2 regions of the Acidovorax sp. K2F genome follow, and region 1 is predicted to be linked to the other one. Evidence: riboswitches for the same ligand, from Rfam matches in the RefSeq annotation. Region 1 holds a riboswitch; the other holds the start of a gene.
What was found. Region 1 has a riboswitch for thiamine pyrophosphate ahead of thiC (phosphomethylpyrimidine synthase ThiC). Riboswitches for the same ligand answer to the same signal wherever they lie in the genome.

Region 1 (10,603 bases):
TGGGGCGCTGGCGTGCTGGTGGTGGCACACCTGGTGGGGCTGAACGCCTGGGCCTGGCAAGAACGGCAGGCACTGACTGCCAAGCAGGCCAGCGTGCGCAACACCCTGACCCAGACCTTTCCCAAGGTGCAGGTGGTCGTCGATGCGCCGGTGCAGATGGAACGCGAGCTCGCCCAGCTACGGCAGGCCGCCGGTAGCGTGTCGGCGCGCGACCTGGAGCCCCTGCTGGCAGCAGCCGGTGCGGCGCTGCCCGATGGCCGCCTGCCCAGCAGCATCGAATACACGCCCGGCGAGCTGCGCCTGCGTGGCGTGACGCTGGCGCCCGATGAAGAATCCGTGGTGTCTGGCCGCCTGCAAGCCGCCGGGTACCGCGCCCGCATGGACGATGGCAGCCTGTTGCTGCGCACCGAGGTGAGCCCATGACCCGAACCTCCGCCCTCCAGGACCGCTGGAAAGCCCTGGCGCCCCGCGAGCAGAACCTGGTGCTGGCCGCCAGCACGGTGGTGGCGCTGGCCCTGCTGTGGTGGGTGGCCGTCGCCCCCGCGCTCGGCACCCTGCGCGCCGCGCCCGCGCGGCACGCCGCACTCGATGCTCAACTGCAGCGCATGCAAAGCCTGCAGGCCGAGGCCCAGCAGCTGCAGGCCACCCCCGCCACCAGCCCCGGCGATGCCGTGGGCGCGCTGCGCACCGCCCTCACGCAGCGCCTGGGCAACACGGCACAGCTCAACGTGGCGGGCGACCGCGCCACGGTCACGCTCAAAGGCGCATCGGCCGACGCGTTGGCCCAGTGGCTGGCCCAGGCCCGCAGCAATGCCCGCGCCACGCCGCTCGAAGCACGCCTGACCCGCAGCGCTGCTCCTGCTGCTGCGGCGCCGACTGGCAATGCGCCCGTCACCCTGGGCAGCACGCCCGTGGCCATGCCCCGCTGGGATGGCACCGTGGTGCTGGCCCTGCCCGCCGCACCCGCCCGCTGACCCGCCGCTCCGTCACCGCCCTGAACGACACCCTCCCCACCGTGGCCCGCAACCTCCGTCCGACACGCCCCGCCCCCCGCTCCGCCCCCCGCACAGCGTGGGGCTGGGCATGGGCCGGTGCGCTGGTGGGCGTGCTGCCCGCCGTGGTGGCCTTTGCGCCCGCGCACTGGCTGGCCGGCGGCGTGGCCCGCGCCACCCAGGGGCAGGTGCAGTTGCTGCAGCCACGCGGCACGGTGTGGACCGGATCGGCCCAGCTGGTGTTGACCGGCGGCCAGGCCAGCAAAGACAGCGCCGCCCTCCCCGGCCGGGTGGACTGGCAGCTGCGCCCCACCTGGGGCGGCCTGCGCGCCCGGCTGCAAGCGGGCTGCTGCACGGCGGAGCCCCTGCAAGCCCAGGTGCACCTGCGCTGGGCCGGCCCGCAAATCACCCTGGCCGACGGCCAGAGCCAGTGGCCCGCCGCGTTGCTGGCGGGCCTGGGCACCCCCTGGAACACGCTACAGCCGCAGGGCCAGCTGGCGCTGCAGACCCGCGCGCTGGCCGTGCAATGGGCCGCTGGCCGCATGGTGCTGTCGGGCGAGGCCCAGCTGGATGCGCGGGCCATGTCCTCACGCCTGTCCACCCTGCGCCCCATGGGCAGCTACCGGCTGGTGCTGCAGGGCGGCGAGGTGCCCACGCTCGCCCTCAGCACCCTCGACGGGGCTTTGCAACTCAGCGGCAGCGGCCAGTGGGTGGGCAACCGCCTGCGCTTTGCGGGCGAGGCCAGTGCCGCCCCCGAGCGGGAGGCCGCACTGTCCAATCTTCTGAACATCATCGGACGGCGCAATGGCGCGCGCTCCATCATCACCGTGGGTTGAATCTATGACTTTCCTGTTTGCTCCACGCCTGCGCTTTACTCTCAAAACAATAGCTGCCAGCGCAATACTTACCTGCGCCAGCGGCCAAATTGGTGCCCAAACGGCAGTGGACACCCGCACCGGCAGCGTGCGCCCCAGCGAACCCGTCACGCTCAACTTTGCCAACGCCGAGATCGAGGCCGTGGCCCGCACCATGGCCACCATCACTGGCCGCAACGTGGTGGTGGACCCGCGCGTGAAAGGCCAGCTCAACCTGGTGACCGAGCGCGCCGTGACACCCGCCGCCGCGTTCCAGCAGTTCTTGGCCGCGCTGCGGCTGCAGGGCTTCACGGTGGTGGAGGCGGCGGGCCTGTACAAGGTGGTGCCCGAGGCCGACGCCAAGCTGCAGGGCGGCAGCGTGAGCGTGGTGCAGGGCAACGCGGGCAGCGCACCCGGCGGTGGGCAGATCGTCACGCAGATCTTCAAGCTCAACTTCGAAAACGCGGCCAATCTGGTGCCGGTGCTGCGCCCGCTCATCAGCCCCAACAACACCATCAACGTGAACCCCGGCAACAACTCGCTGGTGATCACCGACTACGCCGACAACCTGCAGCGCCTGGCGCGCATCGTGGCGGCCATGGATGTGTCCAACGCCAGCGATGTGGAGGTGATTCCGCTCAAGAACGCGATTGCCAGCGACCTGGCACCGCTGGTGTCGCGCCTGATCGACGGTGGCAGCGCCAACGGGGGCGCCGCCGCTGCGGCCGCGCCCGGCCAAGCCGACACGTCGTTCAAGACCACCCTGATTGCCGAGCCGCGCAGCAACTCGCTGATCCTGCGCGCCGCCAACCCGGCCCGCGTGGCCCAGGTGCGCGCGCTGGTGGCCCAGCTGGACCAGGCGCCTGCGCCGGGCAGCAGCGCCGCCAGCGGCAACATCCATGTGGTCTACCTCAAGAACGCCGACGCCACCAAGCTGGCCACCACCCTGCGCGCCGCCATGGCGGCCATGGGCGGCAACAATGGCGGCGCGGCCAGTGGCGGTGGCGGTGCCAGCGCGCCCGCACCCAGCACGGGGCTGAGCACCGGCGGCATGCTGTCCACCAACGGCAGCTCGTCCGGCAGCAACAGTAGCACCGGCGGCCTGGGCTCCAGCGCGAGCGCCATGGGCACCAGCAGTACCAACAACAACCAGCCCTCCACCGGCGGGCAGATCCAGGCCGACCCCACCACCAACTCGCTCATCATCACGGCGCCCGAGCCGCTGTACCGCCAGCTGCGCGACGTGATCGACAAGCTCGACGGCCGCCGCGCGCAGGTGTTGGTCGAGAGCCTGATCGTCGAGGTCTCCGCCAACAAGGTGGCCGAGTTCGGCATCCAGTGGCAAGGCGTTCTGGGCAAGAACGGTGATGGTACCGTGGGCGTGATCGGTACCAACTCCGGCCAGGCGGGCGCCAACATCCTGGGAGTCACGGCCGCGCTGGCCTCGGGCTCCACCACCTCCATCGCCTCGGCGGCCAGCTCGCTGGGCAAGGGGCTGAACCTGGCGCTGGCGCCACGCGTCAACGGCCAGTACTACCTGGGCGCGCTGGCGAACTTCCTGCAGAACAGCGGCGACGCCAATGTGCTCTCCACCCCCAACCTGATGACGCTGGACAACGAAGAGGCGCGCATCATCATCGGCAACAACGTGCCCTTCGTGACCGGCTCGTACGCCAACAGCACGGGCAGCAGCACGGTGAACCCGTTCACCACAGTGGAGCGCAAAGACGTGGGCCTGATGCTCAAGGTGCGCCCGCAAATCAGCGAGAACGGCACCGTGAAGATGGCCATCTACCAGGAGGTCTCCAAGATCGACACCGCCACGCTGAGCAACGCCAACGGCCCCACCACCAGCAAGCGCTCCATCGAGTCGAACGTGGTGGTGGACGACGGCAACATCATCGTGATCGGCGGCCTGCTGGAAGACAGCTACTCGCAAGGCCAGGACAAGGTGCCGGTGATGGGCGACATCCCGGTGCTGGGCAACCTGTTCCGCAGCGAGAACCGCACCCGCAACAAGACCAACCTGATGGTGTTCCTGCGCCCCATTGTGGTGCGTGACAACGCCACCAGCGACGCGCTGATGATGGACCGCTACGAGGCCATCCGCGCGCTGCAGCAGACCACGCAGCCCGCCCCCAGCGTGGTGATGAAGTCGGTGTCCGGCGCGCCCATCCTGCCCGCGCTGCCACAGCGCGCAGAGCCCGGCGCAGCCACGGTGCCTGCGCAGCCGCTCGCCCCGCTGCCCGCAGAAACTTCGCCACGCTGAAGGGTCGCCACGCATGCGCCACCCCCTGCCCTACGCTTTTGCCCGCACCGCCCAACTGCTGCTGGAGGACGACGGCCACCAGCTGGTGCTGTGGCACGGCCCCAGCCCCGACGCGGGCGCGCTGTCCGAAGTGCTGCGCAAGCACCCCGTGCAGCAGCTGCTGCCGCTCGATGCCCCGGCCCTGGCCCAGCGCATCAGCGCGGCCTATTCGCACAGCGAATCGAGCGCCGCCACCGTGGTGAGCGAGGTCGAGAGCGACGCCGACCTCTCGCGCATGATGCAGGAGCTGCCGGCCGTCGAGGACTTGCTGGAATCAGCGGGCGACGCGCCCATCATCCGCATGCTCAACGCCCTGCTCACGCAGGCCGCGCGCGACGGCGCGAGCGATATCCACATCGAGCCCTACGAGCGCCACAGCAGCGTGCGCTTTCGCGTGGACGGCACGCTGCGCGAAGTGGTGCAGCCCAACCGCGCGCTGCATGCCGCATTGATCTCGCGCCTGAAGATCATGGCCGACCTGGACATCAGCGAAAAACGCCTGCCCCAAGACGGCCGCATCAGCCTGCGTCTGGGCACGCGCGCCATCGACGTGCGCGTCTCCACCCTACCCAGCGCGCACGGCGAGCGCGCCGTGCTGCGCCTGCTGGACAAGAGTGAAAGCAAGCTGAGCCTGGAGGCCGTGGGCATGCAGGGCGACACCCTGCGCCGCTTTGAGGGCCTGATCGGCCAGCCGCACGGCATCATCCTGGTCACCGGCCCCACGGGCTCGGGCAAGACGACCACGCTGTATGCAGCGCTGGGTCGGCTCGACGCCACGCGCAACAACATCATGACGGTGGAAGACCCCATCGAATACGAGCTGCCGGGCGTGGGCCAGACCCAGGTCAACAGCAAAATCGAGTTGACCTTTGCCAAGGCCCTGCGCGCCATCCTGCGGCAGGACCCAGACATCATCATGATTGGCGAAATCCGCGACTTCGAGACCGCGCAGATTGCCATCCAGGCCTCGCTCACGGGTCACCTGGTGCTGGCCACCCTGCACACTAACGACGCCGCCAGCGCCGTCACGCGCCTGACGGACATGGGCGTGGAGCCGTTCCTGCTGTCGTCGTCGCTGCTGGGCGTGCTGGCACAGCGCCTGGTGCGCAAGTTCTGCAGCCACTGCCACGGCAGCGGGTGTGAGCACTGCGGCCAGACGGGCTACACCGGCCGCACGGGCGTGTTCGAGTTGCTGGTGACCACGGACGCGATCCGGGCACAGATCCACAACCAGGCCTCAGAGGCCGACATCCGCACCGCAGCGCTGGCGGGTGGCATGGCGCTGATGCGGGACGACGGCGAACGCCTGATTGCCGCCGGCATCACCAGCCGCGAAGAAGTGCTGCGGGTGACGCGAGACTGATTTGCTACGTTTTTGATAGCCGTTAGCGCATGAAGCACTAGCGCTACCAGCCAAAAACACTTCAAACTACCGGATCTGCAGCGCGGGCCGGCGCCCCACCTGGGCCATCGCAGGTGCGGCGGGCGTTGCGGGTGCCGAGGTGCTAAACGCCGGGGATGCCGTCGCGCCATCCTGCAGCTTGAACTGGCTGACCGCGCTGTTGAGGTGGTGCGCCTGCTCGCGCAGCGACTCGGACGCTGCGGTGGACTCCTCCACCAGCGCCGCGTTCTGCTGGGTCATCTGGTCGAGCTGGGTGACCGACTGGCTGATCTGGCCGATGTTGTCGCTTTGCTCGGCCGACGAAGCGGTGATCTCCGCAATGATGTCGGACACGCGCCGCACGCTGCTCACGATCTCGGTCATGGTCTGGCCGGCCTGGCTCACCAGGCGCGAGCCGTCTTCGACCCGCTCCACCGACGAACCGATCAGGCCCTTGATCTCCTTGGCAGCTTCGGCGCTGCGCTGCGCCAGGTTGCGCACCTCGCTGGCCACCACCGCAAAGCCACGGCCCTGCTCACCGGCACGGGCGGCTTCCACCGCCGCGTTGAGCGCCAGGATGTTGGTTTGGAACGCAATCGAATCGATCACGCCCGTGATGTCCGCGATCTTGCGCGAGCTGGTGGTGATCTGGTCCATGGTGGTCACCACCTGCGACACCACGGCGCCGCCGCGTGCAGCCACCTCGGCGGCGGACGAGGCAAAGTCGCTGGCCTGGCGCGAGGCCTGGGCGCTTTGCTGCACGGTGCTGGTCAGCACCTCCATCGATGAGGCGGTCTCTTCCAGGTTGGCCGCTGTCTGCTCGGTGCGGTGGCTCAGGTCATGGTTGCCGCTGGCGATCTCGGAGCTGGCGGTGGAGATGTTGCCCGCCGCGTCCTGCACCTGGCGCACCAGGTCACGCAACGAGTCCTGCATGCGGCCCATGGCGCCTACCAGCTGGCCCACTTCATCCTGGTTCATGGCCGCCACATCGCGCGACAAGTCGCCACTGGCAATGCGTTCGGCCAGCTCCTGCGCCTGTCCGAGGGATTTTGTGATGGAACGCACGCTGAAGAACGTGAGCGGAATCAGCACCGCCAGCGCCAGCACCAGGCCCACACCAATCAGCGCGGCCATGGTGGAGGTGCGCGATTCGACACCCGCGCGGGCCTCGTCCATCTGCGCACGAGCCGAACCCGCCAGGCTGGAGAACAGCTTGTCGGTGGCTTCCATGTGGACCTTCAGGCGGTCGGCGTAGGCGCCGCCCCCTGCGCCGTCAAGCTGCGCGCCCTCGATCTTCTCGAAGATGGGTGAGATGCCAGTTTCGTACTGCTTGATCTCGTCGAGCGATTTGTCGATCGAGGCCACAAACTCGGCATCGCCCGACTGCACTTGCCGCACATCGGCCAGGCGCTTGCGCAGGGAGGTCAGGGTTTTGGCCCAGGACTCGCGCAGGGCCGAGACCTCGACCGAGTTGTTGAAGTTGATGATGATGTCTTTTTCGGTCCGGCGCAGGTCACCCAGGGTGGTACGCAGCTCGGACATGTCTGTCAGCGTCTGCACGCGTTCTGAAAACAGCACCTGCAGCGTGCCGCGCGTTCGGTCCAGGGCCACGTAGCCCATGGCACCAATGACGACCAGAAGGATCAGGGAAAAGACGGTTCCGAAGTAGAGACGCGTGCGGATGGAGAAGCGGCCGAGAGCATTCATGGCTCTTCCTTACATTTTTTAACAGACAGTCCAGCATAGCAAATTTGGTGCCACACACACCCCCCACCTTCTGGGCCGGGGGTGGGCGGGACTATATGCCGGGCAAGGCGGTCCACCGCACAGGGTAAGCACGGCCCCGGGACCCTGTTTCAGGGAATCCTCGGGGCCAGTAGCTGCGCTTATTGCGCTGCTGTCACACGGGCTTGAGCGGGATGTACAGCTCGCCCCCGCCTTTCTGGAACTCGGCCGCCTTGGTCTGCATGCCCTGGGCCAGGGCTTCAGCCTCGGCCACGCCCTTCTGGGCGGCGAAGTCACGCACCTCCTGGGTGATCTTCATCGAGCAGAACTTGGGGCCACACATCGAGCAGAAATGTGCCACCTTGGCCGAGTCCTTGGGCAGGGTCTCGTCGTGGTATTCCTTGGCCGTTTCGGGGTCCAGGCCCAGGTTGAACTGGTCCTGCCAGCGGAAGTCAAAACGCGCCTGGCTGAGCGCATCGTCGCGCGAGCGAGCGCCGGGGTGGCCCTTGGCCACATCGGCCGCGTGGGCGGCGATCTTGTACGCAATGATCCCCTGCTTCACGTCGTCGCGGTCGGGCAGTCCCAGGTGCTCCTTGGGCGTCACGTAGCACAGCATGGCCGTCCCCATCCAGCCGATCATGGCCGCGCCAATGGCCGAAGCAATGTGGTCGTAGCCGGGGGCGATGTCGATGGTCAGCGGGCCCAGGGTGTAGAACGGCGCCTCGTGGCAGGTCTTGAGCTGCTCGGTCATGTTGGCCTGGATCATGTGCATGGGCACATGGCCGGGGCCTTCGATCATGGTCTGCACGTCGTGCTTCCAGGCCACTTGCGTGAGTTCGCCCAGCGTGTGCAGCTCGGCAAATTGCGCTTCGTCATTGGCATCGGACGCGCAGCCTGGGCGCAGGCCATCACCCAGGCTGAACGACACGTCGTACGCCTTCATAATGTCGCAGATGTCTTCGAAGTGCTCGTACAGGAAGCTCTCGCGGTGGTGTGCCATGCACCACTTGGCCATGATGGAGCCGCCGCGCGAGACGATGCCCGTGCGCCGCTGCGCCGTGAGGTGGATGTAAGCCAGGCGCACGCCCGCATGGATGGTGAAGTAGTCCACGCCCTGCTCGGCCTGCTCGATCAGCGTGTCGCGGAAGATCGCCCAGGTCAGCTCCTCGGCCACGCCGCCCACTTTTTCGAGCGCCTGGTAGATCGGCACCGTGCCGATGGGCACAGGGCTGTTGCGCACGATCCAGTCGCGTGTGGTGTGGATGTTCTTGCCGGTGGACAGGTCCATCACGTTGTCGGCACCCCAGCGGATGGCCCAGACGAGCTTTTCCACTTCTTCTTCGATGCTGGAGGTGACGGCCGAGTTGCCGATGTTGGCGTTGATCTTGACCAGGAAGTTGCGGCCAATTGCCATCGGCTCCACCTCGGGGTGGTTGATGTTCGCGGGGATGATGGCGCGGCCCCGGGCCACTTCGTCGCGCACAAACTCAGGCGTGATGATGCGCGGGATGCTCGCACCCAGGGGGTTGCCCATCAGGCGCTTCTCGCGGCCTGCGTCGGCCATGTACTGCTCCATCCACTCGCGCTTGCCGTTTTCCCGGATGGCCACGTATTCCATCTCGGGCGTGATGATGCCCTTCTTGGCGTAGTGCATCTGCGTGACATTGGCACCCGCCTTGGCGCGCAGGGGCTTGCGCTGCAGCGCGGCGGCCTCGGCGCGCAGCTGGGCGAGGCGGGTGGCGTCTTCGCTCTTTTGGCCGTCGTCCAGCGCTACGGGCGCGCGGCCTTCGTAGTGCTCCACATCGCCACGGCCGGTGATCCAGCCACCGCGCACGCTGGCCAAGCCCTGGCGCACGTCGATCACGGCGTTGGGATCGGTGTAGGGGCCGGAGGTGTCGTACACGCTGACCAGCTCGCCGTTGGAGAGCGCGATGTCGCGCACAGGCACGCGCAGGTCGGTGTGCAGATGGCCGGGGATATAGGCCTTGCGGGATGCGGGGAAGGGTTCGCGGGTGCGTGCGAGCAGCTCGGCGAACTTTTCAGGGGCAGCCAGTGTGGCGTGTGGGTCGGGGGCGTTCATGGGCAGGTCTCCTGGTTCCGGTGGCGGTGGGTCTGCTCCGGAATGGACCTGTGCGCCCCCCAGGTACGGCAGCGCCTGGGGCATGGCGTGCCAGCAAAAACTGCAGGCACGGGGACAAGGAGGTCGGCTCTTCTTCCGCCGGTATGAACCGGATCAAGTTCGTCGGGTTCGCAAGCTCGCCTGAATTTCTTCACGCCTCTCGCATCTCAGCGCATTAGCACACCCCGGAGCAGGCGCGAGTATAGGGCAGAGGAAAAACGGGGCAGCAGAGCCCCCCAATCAACAGATACATCAGGCCAGGCGGCCGATGAGGATCACCGCGAAGAAAAAGACGGCGGCAATCACTGTCCAATTGAGGATGACGAGCCCCAGGCGCTTGTAGCGCGGCTGCCCGGTGCCCGCGTAAAACGCGAACGACACGGCCGCCGCCAGGAGCAGCAGCATGGCCAGCCAGCGAAAGATCAACATGTGCGTGCTACCAGGCGCGCGCAGGCTGCGCAAAGCCGGTGGGAGCCTGGCGCTCGTCCTCGAACGTGACCACCTCCCAGGCATCACGCTGGGCCAGCAGCTCACGCAGCAAGAGGTTGTTCATGGCGTGGCCCGAGCGGAACGCACTGTAGGCGGCCAGCAGCGGCTTGCCGATGAGGTACAGGTCACCCATGGCATCCAGGATCTTGTGCTTCACGAACTCGTCGTCATAACGCAGGCCGTCGCTGTTGAGCACCTTGTAGTCGTCCATCACGATGGCGTTGTCCAGCCCGCCGCCCAGCGCCAGGCCGTTGGAGCGCATCATCTCCACATCACGGGTGAAGCCGAAGGTGCGCGCCCGGGCAATGTCGCGGCTGTAGTTGCCTTGCCCCAGGTCAAACTCGACGCGCTGGCCAGTGGAGTCCACCGCCGGGTGGTCAAAGTCGATTTCGAAGCTGAGCTTGTAGCCGTGGTACGGCGTGAGGCGCGCCCACTTGGCGTTGGCACCCTCACCCTCGCGCACCTCCACGGGCCGGGTGACGCGGATAAAGCGCTTGGGTGCGTTCTGCAGTTCCACCCCGGCGCTTTGCAACAGGAACACAAACGAGGCCGAAGACCCATCGAGGATGGGGACCTCTTCGGCCGTGATGTCCACGTACAGGTTGTCGATGCCCAGCCCCGCACAGGCCGACATCAGGTGCTCCACCGTGTGCACCTTGGCATTGCCCACTGCGATGGTGGACGCCAGCCTCGTATCCGTCACCGCCTCGGCACGGATGGGAATGTCCACCGGCT
Region 2 (10,603 bases), on a different contig from region 1:
CGTTGAGCTTGCGCAGCAGATCCCAGAAGCTGCTGCCGCTTTCGGCCGGGTTGCTGCCCTGGCGGCGCAGGGATGCCGTAACCATGGCGGGCTTGGCGCGTTGCACAGCGGCTTCGAGCACGGCGGGCGATGGGTAGCGCGAGGTGCCCAGCAGCAGGCGGCTGGCGAACGTCTGGCCATACAGCACCAGCGGGTCTTGGGGCGTCGGAGTGGTCATTGGTTTACTATGATTTTTGTAGCTGCTAGTGCATGATTTATAAGCGCTTACAGCTCTTTTGATTGAATTTTGGCTGATTCAGCCGCCCGTGACCGGCGAGATGATCTCCACACGGTCGCCAGGCTGCAGCGCATGGGCGGCGTAGCGGGTGTTGGGCACAAAAGTGGTGTTCACCGCCACGGCAAACGGGGGGCGCGCTTCGATGGCGGCCACAGCATCGGCCACGGTGGCACCTTCGGGCAGTTCGTGTGGGATTTGGTTGATCGAGATGTTCATGCAAATGCGGGGGCTGCAACGCCGGTCGGGGCGGGTGCGGCTGGCTCCAGTTCCAGCCGGAGGTCAAAACGTTCGGACAGGGTCGATTGTCCCGTGTTCAGCACCTCCAGGGTCACATCCAGCATGGCGGGCGAGATCATGAAGCCGTGGCGGTACAGACCGTTGATCTCCAGCACGCCCGGGCGGGTCTGGCGGATGGCGGGCAGGTTGTCGGGCAGCGTGGGGCGGCACTGCGTGGCCAGCTCGAGGATGCGGCCCTCGCCAAAGCCGGGGTGCACCGCATAGGCGGCGCTCAGCAGTTCCAGGGTGGAGCGAACACTGGCCGGGGAGCGGTCGTCGGACTCGATCTCGGTCGCGCCAATGACAAACAGATGGTCTTCCTTGGGCGCAATGTAGATGGGGTAGCGCGGGTGCACCAGCCGGGTGGGGCGCTGCAGCGTGACGTCGGGCGCATGGATGCGCACCACTTCGCCACGCACGCCGCGCAAGGCACTCCACTGGCCCTTGGCGCCCAGGCCCCGGCAGTCCAGCACCCGGTCAGGCTGGCCGGGTGCGCCGGGCGTAAAGGCTTCGGGCGACTGGGGCGTGTGCCAGTGCATGCGCACTCCCAGGCGCTCCATTTCCACCACCAGGGCGGCCAGCAACTGGCGGTTGTCTAGCTGGCCTTCGCCGGGCAGGTACAGGCCCTGGTTGAAGCGGTGCGCAAGGGCGGGCTCCACCTGCTCCAGGGCGCCACTATCGAGCTTTTGCAGGGCGGGCAGCTCGGGCAGGCCGCGCTGGTTGTTTTCGAGCTGGCGGGTGAAACGCTGGGCTTCGGTCGCGTCCTGGCGATGCCACACGATCAGCGTGCCGGCCTGCTGAAAAAAAACGGGTTCTGACAGAGCTGCCAGCAACTCGGGCCAGCGCGTCAACGCGTGGCGGCCCATGCGCACCACGCCGGGTTCGGTGATCGCGGACTCTGCCAGCGGCGCCAGCATGGCCGCGGCCACCGTAGCAGCCGAGTTCTCGGCGGCGGGGCTGCCCGCGTCATAGATGTCCACGCGGTGCCCCAGACGCGCAAGCTCCACAGCCAGCAGACGGCCCATGAGCCCTGCGCCCAGGATGGCAAAGGAAGAAGGTGGAAGTGACATAGCTCCGTCAGTGTGTCCATGTAGTGGCAAGCAGCCATGGACAAAACGGGGTCACCGTTGATGGAAACTCCCCACGCCAGCATGACCTGGATCGGGTAGCGGGGCTGCTGCGTGTGCCGCAGTGCACAGGGTTCTGTGCGGGCCCCAGGGTATTTCTCAGTCGCGCACCATGCGGTGGGACACCCCTGTTTCGTCCGGAAAATGAATTACAGCACATCCCCCATGCGCCCCGTTTTGACGTGGCGCATAGGCCATAATTTTTGCCATGATTTCACCGACGACCTCCTCGCCCTCCACGGGCCACCGCTACGCACGCGTGCTCTCCATTGCCGGGTCTGACAGCGGCGGCGGCGCGGGCATCCAGGCCGATCTCAAAACCTTCAGTGCCTTGGGCTGCTATGGCATGACGGCCATCACCGCCATCACGGCCCAGAACACCTGTGGGGTGACAGGCATCCATGGCATTCCGCCCGAGATGCTCAAGGCCCAGATCGATGCGGTGGTGCAGGACATTGGCGTGGACGCCGTCAAGATCGGCATGCTGCACTCACCGGACGTGGTGCACGTGGTGGCAGAAGCCATTCGGACCTATCAGCTGCCGCACGTGGTGCTGGACCCGGTGATGGTGGCCACCAGTGGCGATCGGCTGATTGCCCAGGAGACGGTGGCCGTGCTGGTCCAGGAGCTGTTTCCGCTGGCCGAAGTGGTCACGCCCAACCTGGACGAGGCCGGATGGCTGCTGGGGCGCAGCATCGAGGGCGTGGAGGCGCTGGAGCTGGCCGCGCAAGACCTGCTGCGACTGGGCGCCCGCGCCGCGCTGCTCAAAGGCGGGCACCTTCCGGGCGACTGGGTGGTGGATGTGTTGGCCGTGCAAGGCGGGGAACACGCACAAGGTCAGGGCCACCGGTTGCAGTCACAGCGCATTGCCACCCACAACGGGCATGGCACCGGGTGCACCCTGTCGTCAGCGATTGCCGCGCAGCTGGCACTGGGCCAGCCGCTGCAGCAGGCCGTGGAACAGGCACGGGCCTACATTCTGGGGGCCATTGCTGCCGGGGCGGATGTCACCACCGGCCACGGCCATGGCCCGCTCAACCACGGCTACGCGCCCGTGGCGCAGCGGGTGTTTCAGGCACTGTAGAGCGATTTTTGGGTGTTTTGAGACTCAAGCGCTAGTCAATCATGCGCTGAGCGCTCATCTTTTGATAGTGACTGATTGGTTCAGTGTGCCTTGGGCCTCGTGGCCCAGGCGAGCACAAAGCTGAACACCAGTGCGGGCAGGGCAGAGCCCGCGTCAGGCAGTACCTTGGGTGCCAGGTGGTACACCGCGATGCCCGCCAGCCAGATGGCCACGGGCGCCGCATTCACCTTGCGCGCAGCCGCCAGCAGGGCGGGCGCATCGGTGCCGAAGGCCAGGCGCCCCAGAATCACGCCAAACAGCGGCACAAACACCGAGCTGAGCAGCAGCAAGAACGGCTCCAGGCTGTGCATGGGTAGCACCAGTGCCAGCCCGGTGCACAGCGCGGCCACCAGCAGGCCCCAGGCGCGCACGCCCCAGCGCGGCAGCAGGCTGTGGGCCGACACGGCGCCCGAATAGGCGTCGCCATAGGCGTTGTCCACCTCGTCGATCAGGATCAGCGACAGCGCAATCAGCCCGCCCTGGGCCAGCAGCAGCGCCTGCACCAGGTCCTGGCTGGGCAAGGTCAGCGCCACCAGCACACCGAGGCTGTAGCACCAGATATTGGCCAGCGCATAGCCCAGCCAGGTGCCGCGCAGTGCCGAGCCGCCGTTCTTGCCATGGCGCGCGTAGTCAGCCACCAGCGGCAGCCACGAGATGGGCATGGCGATCACCAGGTCCAGAGCGGGCAGCACGCCCATGCCGCCGTCGCCCTTGCGTGTCCACAGCGCTTCAAAACCTTGGGTTTGCGCCAGCGAGAGGAACTGCCACGACAGCCACAGCAGCGACAACACGACCAGCGGCAGGGCAATGCGCGCAATCAGCTTGCGCACCAGCTGCACCATCGACCCGCTGATCAGCAGCATCACCACGCCGCCCCACAGCAGCGTCGCCAGCACGGGCCAGTGGGCACCGGCCATGGCGCCCGACTGCTGGCCGATGGCCACGGTGGCATCGCGCATCACCACCAGCTCGAACGTGCCCCAGCCCACCAGCTGCACGATGTTCAGGATGATCGGCAGGCTGGCAAACGTGCGGCCGTACACGGCATGCATCAGCCCGGCGCTGGCCAGGCCGCTGTCGCATCCCAGCTTGGCCACCCAGCCCAGCAGGCCCGCGCCCACGATGGAACCGGCGACGATGGCGATGAGTGCCTCTTTGGTGCCCAGCGCAGGCATCAGGTAGGCACCCACCTGCATGACCAGCAGGCCCACGCCCAGGCTGAACCAGAGCGAGGCGTGGTCATGCCACTGGAAAACGCGGCGGTCGGGGGAGACGGGAGCCAGCGCTTCGTTGGTGGCGTGCGTGGCAGGCGATGAGGACATGGAATGGCTCCGTAAGCAGATACAGAGCAGGGGCCGCCCACCAGTGCGCCCTGAAGTGTTCAGGGCCGTGCCATGGCGGACTTGCTTCCCTGCGCGAGGATGATCTCAAGCCTGCAAAGTAAAACAATGCAGGCAACAGGTTCGAAGGGTTTGATCTCAGCCCAGCAACGGATTTATTGCAGGACACCCCCAGCGATATGGTTGGATTCTAGTTAAACAGGGTTGAGTGAGGTCAACGAGCTGTTTCACAAGTGGCGCAGTTCATTTCCTTCATGGGTGCGAATGGCGCCTTGAGGCAGCGGTGACTGTCGAGAGCGGGCCCGCTCGCGTCCCCCGCCGTGGGGCAGAATCCGGCCACAAGCGGACCTGAAGAGTTATGAAAAACAGAATCATGTACATCGAGGCGAAGTCGGGCGGGCTGACTGGTCCTGCTCGAATCGGCCGCGTGACTGCGTCGAAGACAGGAGCGACTCTGTACTACCAAGGCAAATCGTTTCAGAGCCTCAAAGGCACTAGATTTAAGTCAAACTACTTTGACGTTGAGACTGGTGAACACTATTGGATATCGGGTCCGCGTCGAGATGGTAGGGATGCGCTCTATCCGACGAATATTCAGCCAGGCATTGATGCGGACGTGGCTGACGAGTACTGGACAAAGATCAGGCAGCAACCAATGTCCCGGCGGTCGTAGTGCAGTTTCCGAATTCCCACTTTGATTCCGCTAGCACCTGCGCATGGCGGCAGGCCCCGGCCAGCGGCAGACTTTCAACTTAAAAGGCAGACTCCCCGGCATGAGTAACCACTTCAATGACGCGCATCCATGGGATATGACCCTTGCGATGCAGCTCCCAGGGAAAGTAGTTCTCGTGGGATTGGCCTACTTCGAAGCGCGAGCCGAGGAGCCTTTCGAGCAGCAACAACTGTTCGGCCGCATCGTCCATGCAGATGAGCACAGCGGAATTCTGCTATCGCTGCAAGGCCTGCGGGACGGCGAGCAGTACAACCTACCTCCAGATACGCGCTCGTTTCGAGAAGCACCACCCGGTGAGTACCGGCTTCGGAGCACCGGAGAAGTGGTGGTCGACCCCGACTTCACGGTCACGTTCTCAATTCGAAAGCAAGCGAACACTCAGCACGAGGGCTGAAAACGGCCAGGAGCAGCCGATCGCGTCTGGCGAAAGCGGACTGTCAACGTTCGAGCTAAGCTCCAAGTACCTTAGGGCGTCAGCTTGGGGGGTTAGGCCTCACCGAGGCTGAGCCGCACTCTTGACTACAGTTGCGTCCACCTCGACGAGCTGGCCGGGATGGCCAAGGCATGCGACCCCAAGGAGCGTCGCTGGAGGAACGGCACCAGAGAACCACTGTTGTACGCCAGCCCAAGCCTTTGTTAGGTTCTCCTGCTCGCCTACGACATAGACAACAAGGCGCTGAACGTCCCCCATCGAGAAGCTATGGACCGAAAGCAGCGCGTCCAGATTGTTCAAGCACTGTGCGGCTTGAGCGAGCGGATCCATGACCCCCACGAGCTGGCCCGCTGAGTTGTGAGGTACCTGCCCGGCGACATGAAGTTGATTTCCGGTGCGTCGGGCGTATTCGTAGCCTGGTGTGGCCGCCAAACCGGCGGTTCGTTCAAGTTCGTTCATTCGCTTGGTCGGAAAAGTGAGGCCCAACGTTGAAGCAGAGTCGCGAGCTGCGGCTTAGCGAATTCGTTCCAAACACTATAGCTTTGCGCATGCGGCTGGGCCACGCCATGGAGTCGTTCATCGTCAGACGACGGCTTTGTAGCTGTCCACTGGCCGACTGCTCCGGGCCCAAAGCCGTCGTTCAGAAGCTCTGCCGGAAGCCGCAATTGACTTGCTGCAGCGGCTCTTGGAAATCCCGGTGTCTGCCGACTGGCGAGCTATAGTTTGTCGAGGTGACGCTTGCCGGTTTTAGCGGACTTTTGTACTTGGATGTTTAAACAGTTCATCACTGCAAACCTATGCTGCAAGACACTTCCAGGAGAATCAGTGTCCAGAATATCCCGCGCGGTTCAGTTTATCCCACAGGTTTTGTGGTCTAAATCACATTAGTCCGCTCAGAACCCACACTGGATTTATGTCGAAGAACACTTTGCTTCCCTTGCTGCTTGCCGCCGCAACCGTCGTGAACCTCGGATGCACGACGGTTTCGTCCCAGACTTCCGTCGTGAGCCAGGCGGCAGCCGCCGGCGCCGGCCAAGATGTCAGAGTGGGCGCCTCCGCTCGGGCGCCAAGCCCTCCCATCGGTGAACTCGTACCTATCGAGAATTGGATAGTGACACTCGTCACAGCCAAGAGCGTCCCTAGGCTCGGTGAGGTTCGCGAGATCGCGGATACGTTCACGTTCGAGGGCCGAATCTATGCACACGCCACGTTGACGTCAAAACCCGGTGTTCACGGTGGGCAGCCATCTGTCGAGATTCGTTGGTTCAATGGGGATAGGCTAGTCTCGGTTCAGAAGGCCCAACCGGTAGTCAACAAGTCGCCGTACTACATGGTTTCGTCTACTTCAGGCACAGCGCTTGGAATAGGGCAAGGCAGAGTGGAGTTCACCGCCAATGGCAAGCTCATCGCCACCAAGGCGTTTGTCGTGTCCGAGAAGTGAAACTCTGTCAGCCGAGAGGGCGGCCCAAGTGCCACGTCGGTGGCGTCCGCTCAGCTCAATCGTTGAGCGTTCGCTTTCATCTGCCGCCGCAGGCTGCGGCTGGCCGAACTGCCCCACAGCGAGGGATGCTAGCGGGCCCTTAGCCTGCGATGGGGCCACATTCCCCGAAGCAGGCATTGATTCAGAATGGATTGATAAGAGCCAACAGCGTTCAGTCGATGAGCCCCATCCTGCCTACAAGCATCTTGTGTGCAGAATATCCCTCGAGATGCATTTTTATCCGGCAGTTTGTGTGGTCTAGATTACTTTATACGTATGACTCAGTCTCTGCTTGAACGTGCATCTGCATACGCCACAGCGAAGGTGCTTGAGGCGGATGGCTGCGTGAGTCGGTTACCAGAGGCCTTGCAAACAGTGGTGGTCATCAACACAACTCAGGGCATCATCGACAACGGCGGCCTGGAGTATTTCTACGAGAGCGACTTCCCCACGAATCTGCCGTATTCCTTCTTTGCGGAGGCCTTCCGTCGTATTGGTGTTGAGTCCGTCGCTTCGTGCATTGACGAAAGTTCACGCATGTTCCCGTTCCCGGAGCCACACCTACATGAGGCCAAGCGACGGACTTGGCTTGATTCCGTGAAGGACGACGAAGCGCATCCATTCGTCCATCTAAGTCGCAAGGCGTGCGGCGACGAGTTGGTATTTCAGAAGCTCGCCGAATATGTCGACAGGCATCGAGATGCATTCGGAGCTGCATAGCTGGGCAGTCAATTCAGACACCTTGCGGTAGAGGGCTCCACGACTATCGGAAGTCCTGCACCGTGTAGCCCTTCACCGCAAGGTGCCGGTTGCCTTTACGTTGAGTGTCCGCTCTCAATTGCAGCTGCTGACCACTCCTGGCCGGTAAGTAGCGGGCAGCTCGATTACTGTACCGACCCTGGCGCCGGATGATCTTAATCAGGTTCAAAGGGACTCTCTCAGTCGCTTCCGGCAGGCCAGTTCGACGCCCTAAGCGAGGGCGCCCCAAAGGAGCACGGTCCTCTTGGAGGTGGAGTCAGCGCTTGCCCTGGGCAATCGGGATCGCGTAGTGCATCACGGAGTCGCTGGACGTCGGGTGGTATTGTGAGCCGTAGATTTCCAGATCCGGTCCCAGGCTGTGCGACGGGCCGGCCGACAGCAGCCAGCTTGCGTAGATGTAGTTCACCGTCGCATCGACGTTCTGCGCAGGGCCCCGGTGGGTGAAGCGTGCATAGGTCGATCCGGGGATTTCCATGGCCACCATGCTTGGTGGCAGCGCACCGAGGCCCCGCACTTCGATGCAGGCCAGGTAGCGCAGTTCTTCGGTGTGGGGCCCCGCTGGGGCTACGACGCCGTAGCAGACCCCGGGCACGGTGTTCGCAATCTCGCCCAGCCGGGGTAGGAACTTCGCCCACAGGGGCGGCAGTTTTTGCCCCAGATTGTTCTTTTCGGAGTCGATGCCGTAGTAGTCCGTGGGCAGTCCGACCAGCTGCATGGCAGGCTGCTCCTTGATGTCGGGTTCCAGCGAAATGTTGTGGTGAATGTGCGCGAGGTAGCTTTCGTCGAAGCGGATCTTGCGCACGAACAGCGAGCGGTTGCCCATCTTGCGGTACTGCGACGGTGTGAGCCGAAAGCAATCGCGGAACGCGCGCGTGAAACTCTCCTGCGTCTCGTACCCCGACGCCAGCGCAATGTCGAGCACGCTCAGCCGTGTGTTGGTCAACTGCTCGATAGCCCGCGAGAACCGGCGCGAGCGAATATAGGCCTTGAGGGTTTCGTTGGTCAGCGCCTTGAAGATCCGCTGGAAGTGCCACTGGCTCATCCCGGCAGCCCGTGCCACCTCGGAAAGCTGGATATCGGATTCGAGATGGGCCTCGATGAAATCGATGCCCTCCTGGATTTGCCGGAGATAAAGCACGGTGGCGTCGGTTCAAGGGGTTTCAAAGAAACCGGTCATGGCAACCAGGCGATTCTGGTCGTTGTACCGGCCGTAGCTCACGCCTTCCCCGATCACCTGTCCGGTGCCATCCACCAGGTTCCATTTGGCGATGCTCTGCTGGTTGTGGCTGGCGAAATAGTGGGTCACAAAATGCCCGCCGGGGACCTGACTGTGAAAGTTGTCCATGTAGGCCGTCAATTGGTCCCAGCCCTGGGCTGTGGCCAGCGGGTCGTTGTAGGTGCAGGCGGGGTCGAGGGACTGGGTAAAAAGGGCTGTGCGGTCCGCGGCCGAATCGGTCTTCCACGACGCGGTGTAGGTGTCCCAGATGGATTGAAGGGGGGGTTGGCTCATGGCGTGCTCCTGGTGGGTGGATGGAGACGCCATCGTGCCGGGCGCTTGCGCGCCTTTTGGACATTTTGTGCTTATTTGTGGGCCCGTCGTTTGGGCACGAAGTGGCGAGCCCTGGCCCGCCGGGGCTACACGGTGGCAGAAGGTGCCGATAACGGTGCAACGCCCAGCAACTGGTGCAGGCGCGGACTGGTGGTGGTGTACTGCAGCGCCACCTTGTCGCCCTTGAGCACCTCGGCCGCACCAAAGGCCGCCAGCGTGGCTTCGTGGAAGCCGCACAGGATGAGCTTGCGTTTGCCGGGGTAGGTGTTGATGTCGCCCACGGCGTAAATGCCGGGCACGCTGGTGCGGAAGGCCTCGGTGTCCACCACCAGCTGTTTGCGGTCCATGGCCAAACCCCAGTCCGCAATGGGACCGAGGCGGGGCGAGATGCCCAGCACGGCCACCAGCAGGTCCAGCGCCAGGGCGCGGGTGCTGCCGTCGGCATCCACCACCTGTAGTGCGGTGAGGCGGTCGCCCGCAGTGTCAATGCCGGTGATCTGTGCGGCCTCGACGTGGATGCGGCCCGCATCGCGCAATTGCTGCAGGCGTTGCAACAGGGCTTCAGGCGCCTGGAACACGTCGCGGCGGTGCAGCAGGCTGACGCGGGTCGCCTGGCCTTGCTCGGCCAGATCCACGGCGCGGGCCACGGCGGGCTCGTCGCCGCCGTGCACGACGACGTGGCGCCCGGCCACATCCGCAGTCGCGGGCAGGTGTTGGTAGTGGACCTGGGTGCCCCCAAAGCGCTCGATGCCGTCCACCTTGAGCGTGCGCGGCACAAAGGCGCCTACGCCTGCGGCAATGAACACGGTGCGGGCCAGCAGTTGTGCGCCTTGCGAGGTTTCGACCAGCAGGCGTCCATCGGCCTGTACGGTGAGTGCGGACACCAGCGTGTTCAGGTGCCACTGGGTCTTGAACGGCGCAATCTGCTGAAGCAGCAAAGCGGCTAGCTCGCGGCCGGTGCACACCGGGATGCCGGGGATGTCGTAGATGGGTTTGTCGCCGTACAGCTCGACGCACTGGCCGCCCGCATGGGGCAGGGCGTCGATCAGGTGGGCGGTGATGCCTTGCAGGCCCAGCTGGAAGACCTGGAACAGGCCCACGGGACCCGCGCCGATGACAACGGCGTCGGTCTCTACGACGGCGGGCGCTTGCAAAGTCTCAGTCACCAGCGGGGCGCGCGGCGGGTTACTTGATCAGTTCGTTGACCTTGCCCGGCTTGCCATTCCATTCGTCGGCGTCGGGCAGCGCCGGCTTGCGCTTGGTGATGCTCTTCCAGCCGTCGGCAAAGGCCAGGTCGGCGTTGAGCTTGATGAAGGCGATCTGGTCGGCCGGCAGGTCTTCTTCGGCAAAGATGGCGTTGGCCGGGCACTCGGGGATGCAGACGGCGCAATCGATGCACTCATCGGGATCGATGACGAGCATGTTCGGGCCTTCGCGGAAGCAGTCCACGGGGCACACGTCCACACAATCGGTGTACTTGCACTTGATGCAGTTTTCGGAAACGAC

Region 2: linked by a shared signal. The riboswitch ahead of thiO (glycine oxidase ThiO) and the one ahead of thiC (phosphomethylpyrimidine synthase ThiC) in region 1 are both predicted to bind thiamine pyrophosphate.

The regions. Positions count from the first base shown of each region.
Region 1 is NZ_JAOBSQ010000009.1:167,325-177,927, reverse strand. It holds gene gspL (type II secretion system protein GspL) at 1-423, shown strand, start outside; gene N4G42_RS04335 (type II secretion system protein M) at 420-974, shown strand; gene gspN (type II secretion system protein N) at 1,016-1,828, shown strand; gene gspD (type II secretion system secretin GspD) at 1,833-4,115, shown strand; gene N4G42_RS04320 (GspE/PulE family protein) at 4,129-5,517, shown strand; gene N4G42_RS04315 (methyl-accepting chemotaxis protein) at 5,584-7,242, opposite strand; gene thiC (phosphomethylpyrimidine synthase ThiC) at 7,436-9,313, opposite strand; TPP riboswitch at 9,454-9,577, opposite strand; gene N4G42_RS04305 (hypothetical protein) at 9,632-9,808, opposite strand; gene lpxC (UDP-3-O-acyl-N-acetylglucosamine deacetylase) at 9,816-10,603, opposite strand, start outside.
Region 2 is NZ_JAOBSQ010000030.1:235,195-245,797, forward strand. It holds gene N4G42_RS10200 (thiazole synthase) at 1-217, opposite strand, end outside; gene thiS (sulfur carrier protein ThiS) at 296-493, opposite strand; gene thiO (glycine oxidase ThiO) at 490-1,623, opposite strand; TPP riboswitch at 1,675-1,820, opposite strand; gene thiD (bifunctional hydroxymethylpyrimidine kinase/phosphomethylpyrimidine kinase) at 1,889-2,764, shown strand; gene N4G42_RS10220 (purine-cytosine permease family protein) at 2,845-4,125, opposite strand; gene N4G42_RS10225 (hypothetical protein) at 4,860-5,270, shown strand; gene N4G42_RS10230 (RidA family protein) at 5,370-5,768, opposite strand; gene N4G42_RS10235 (hypothetical protein) at 6,223-6,750, shown strand; gene N4G42_RS10240 (DMP19 family protein) at 7,066-7,509, shown strand; gene N4G42_RS10245 (helix-turn-helix domain-containing protein) at 7,805-8,686, opposite strand; gene N4G42_RS10250 (nuclear transport factor 2 family protein) at 8,699-9,058, opposite strand; gene N4G42_RS10255 (NAD(P)/FAD-dependent oxidoreductase) at 9,184-10,251, opposite strand; gene fdxA (ferredoxin FdxA) at 10,283-10,603, opposite strand, start outside.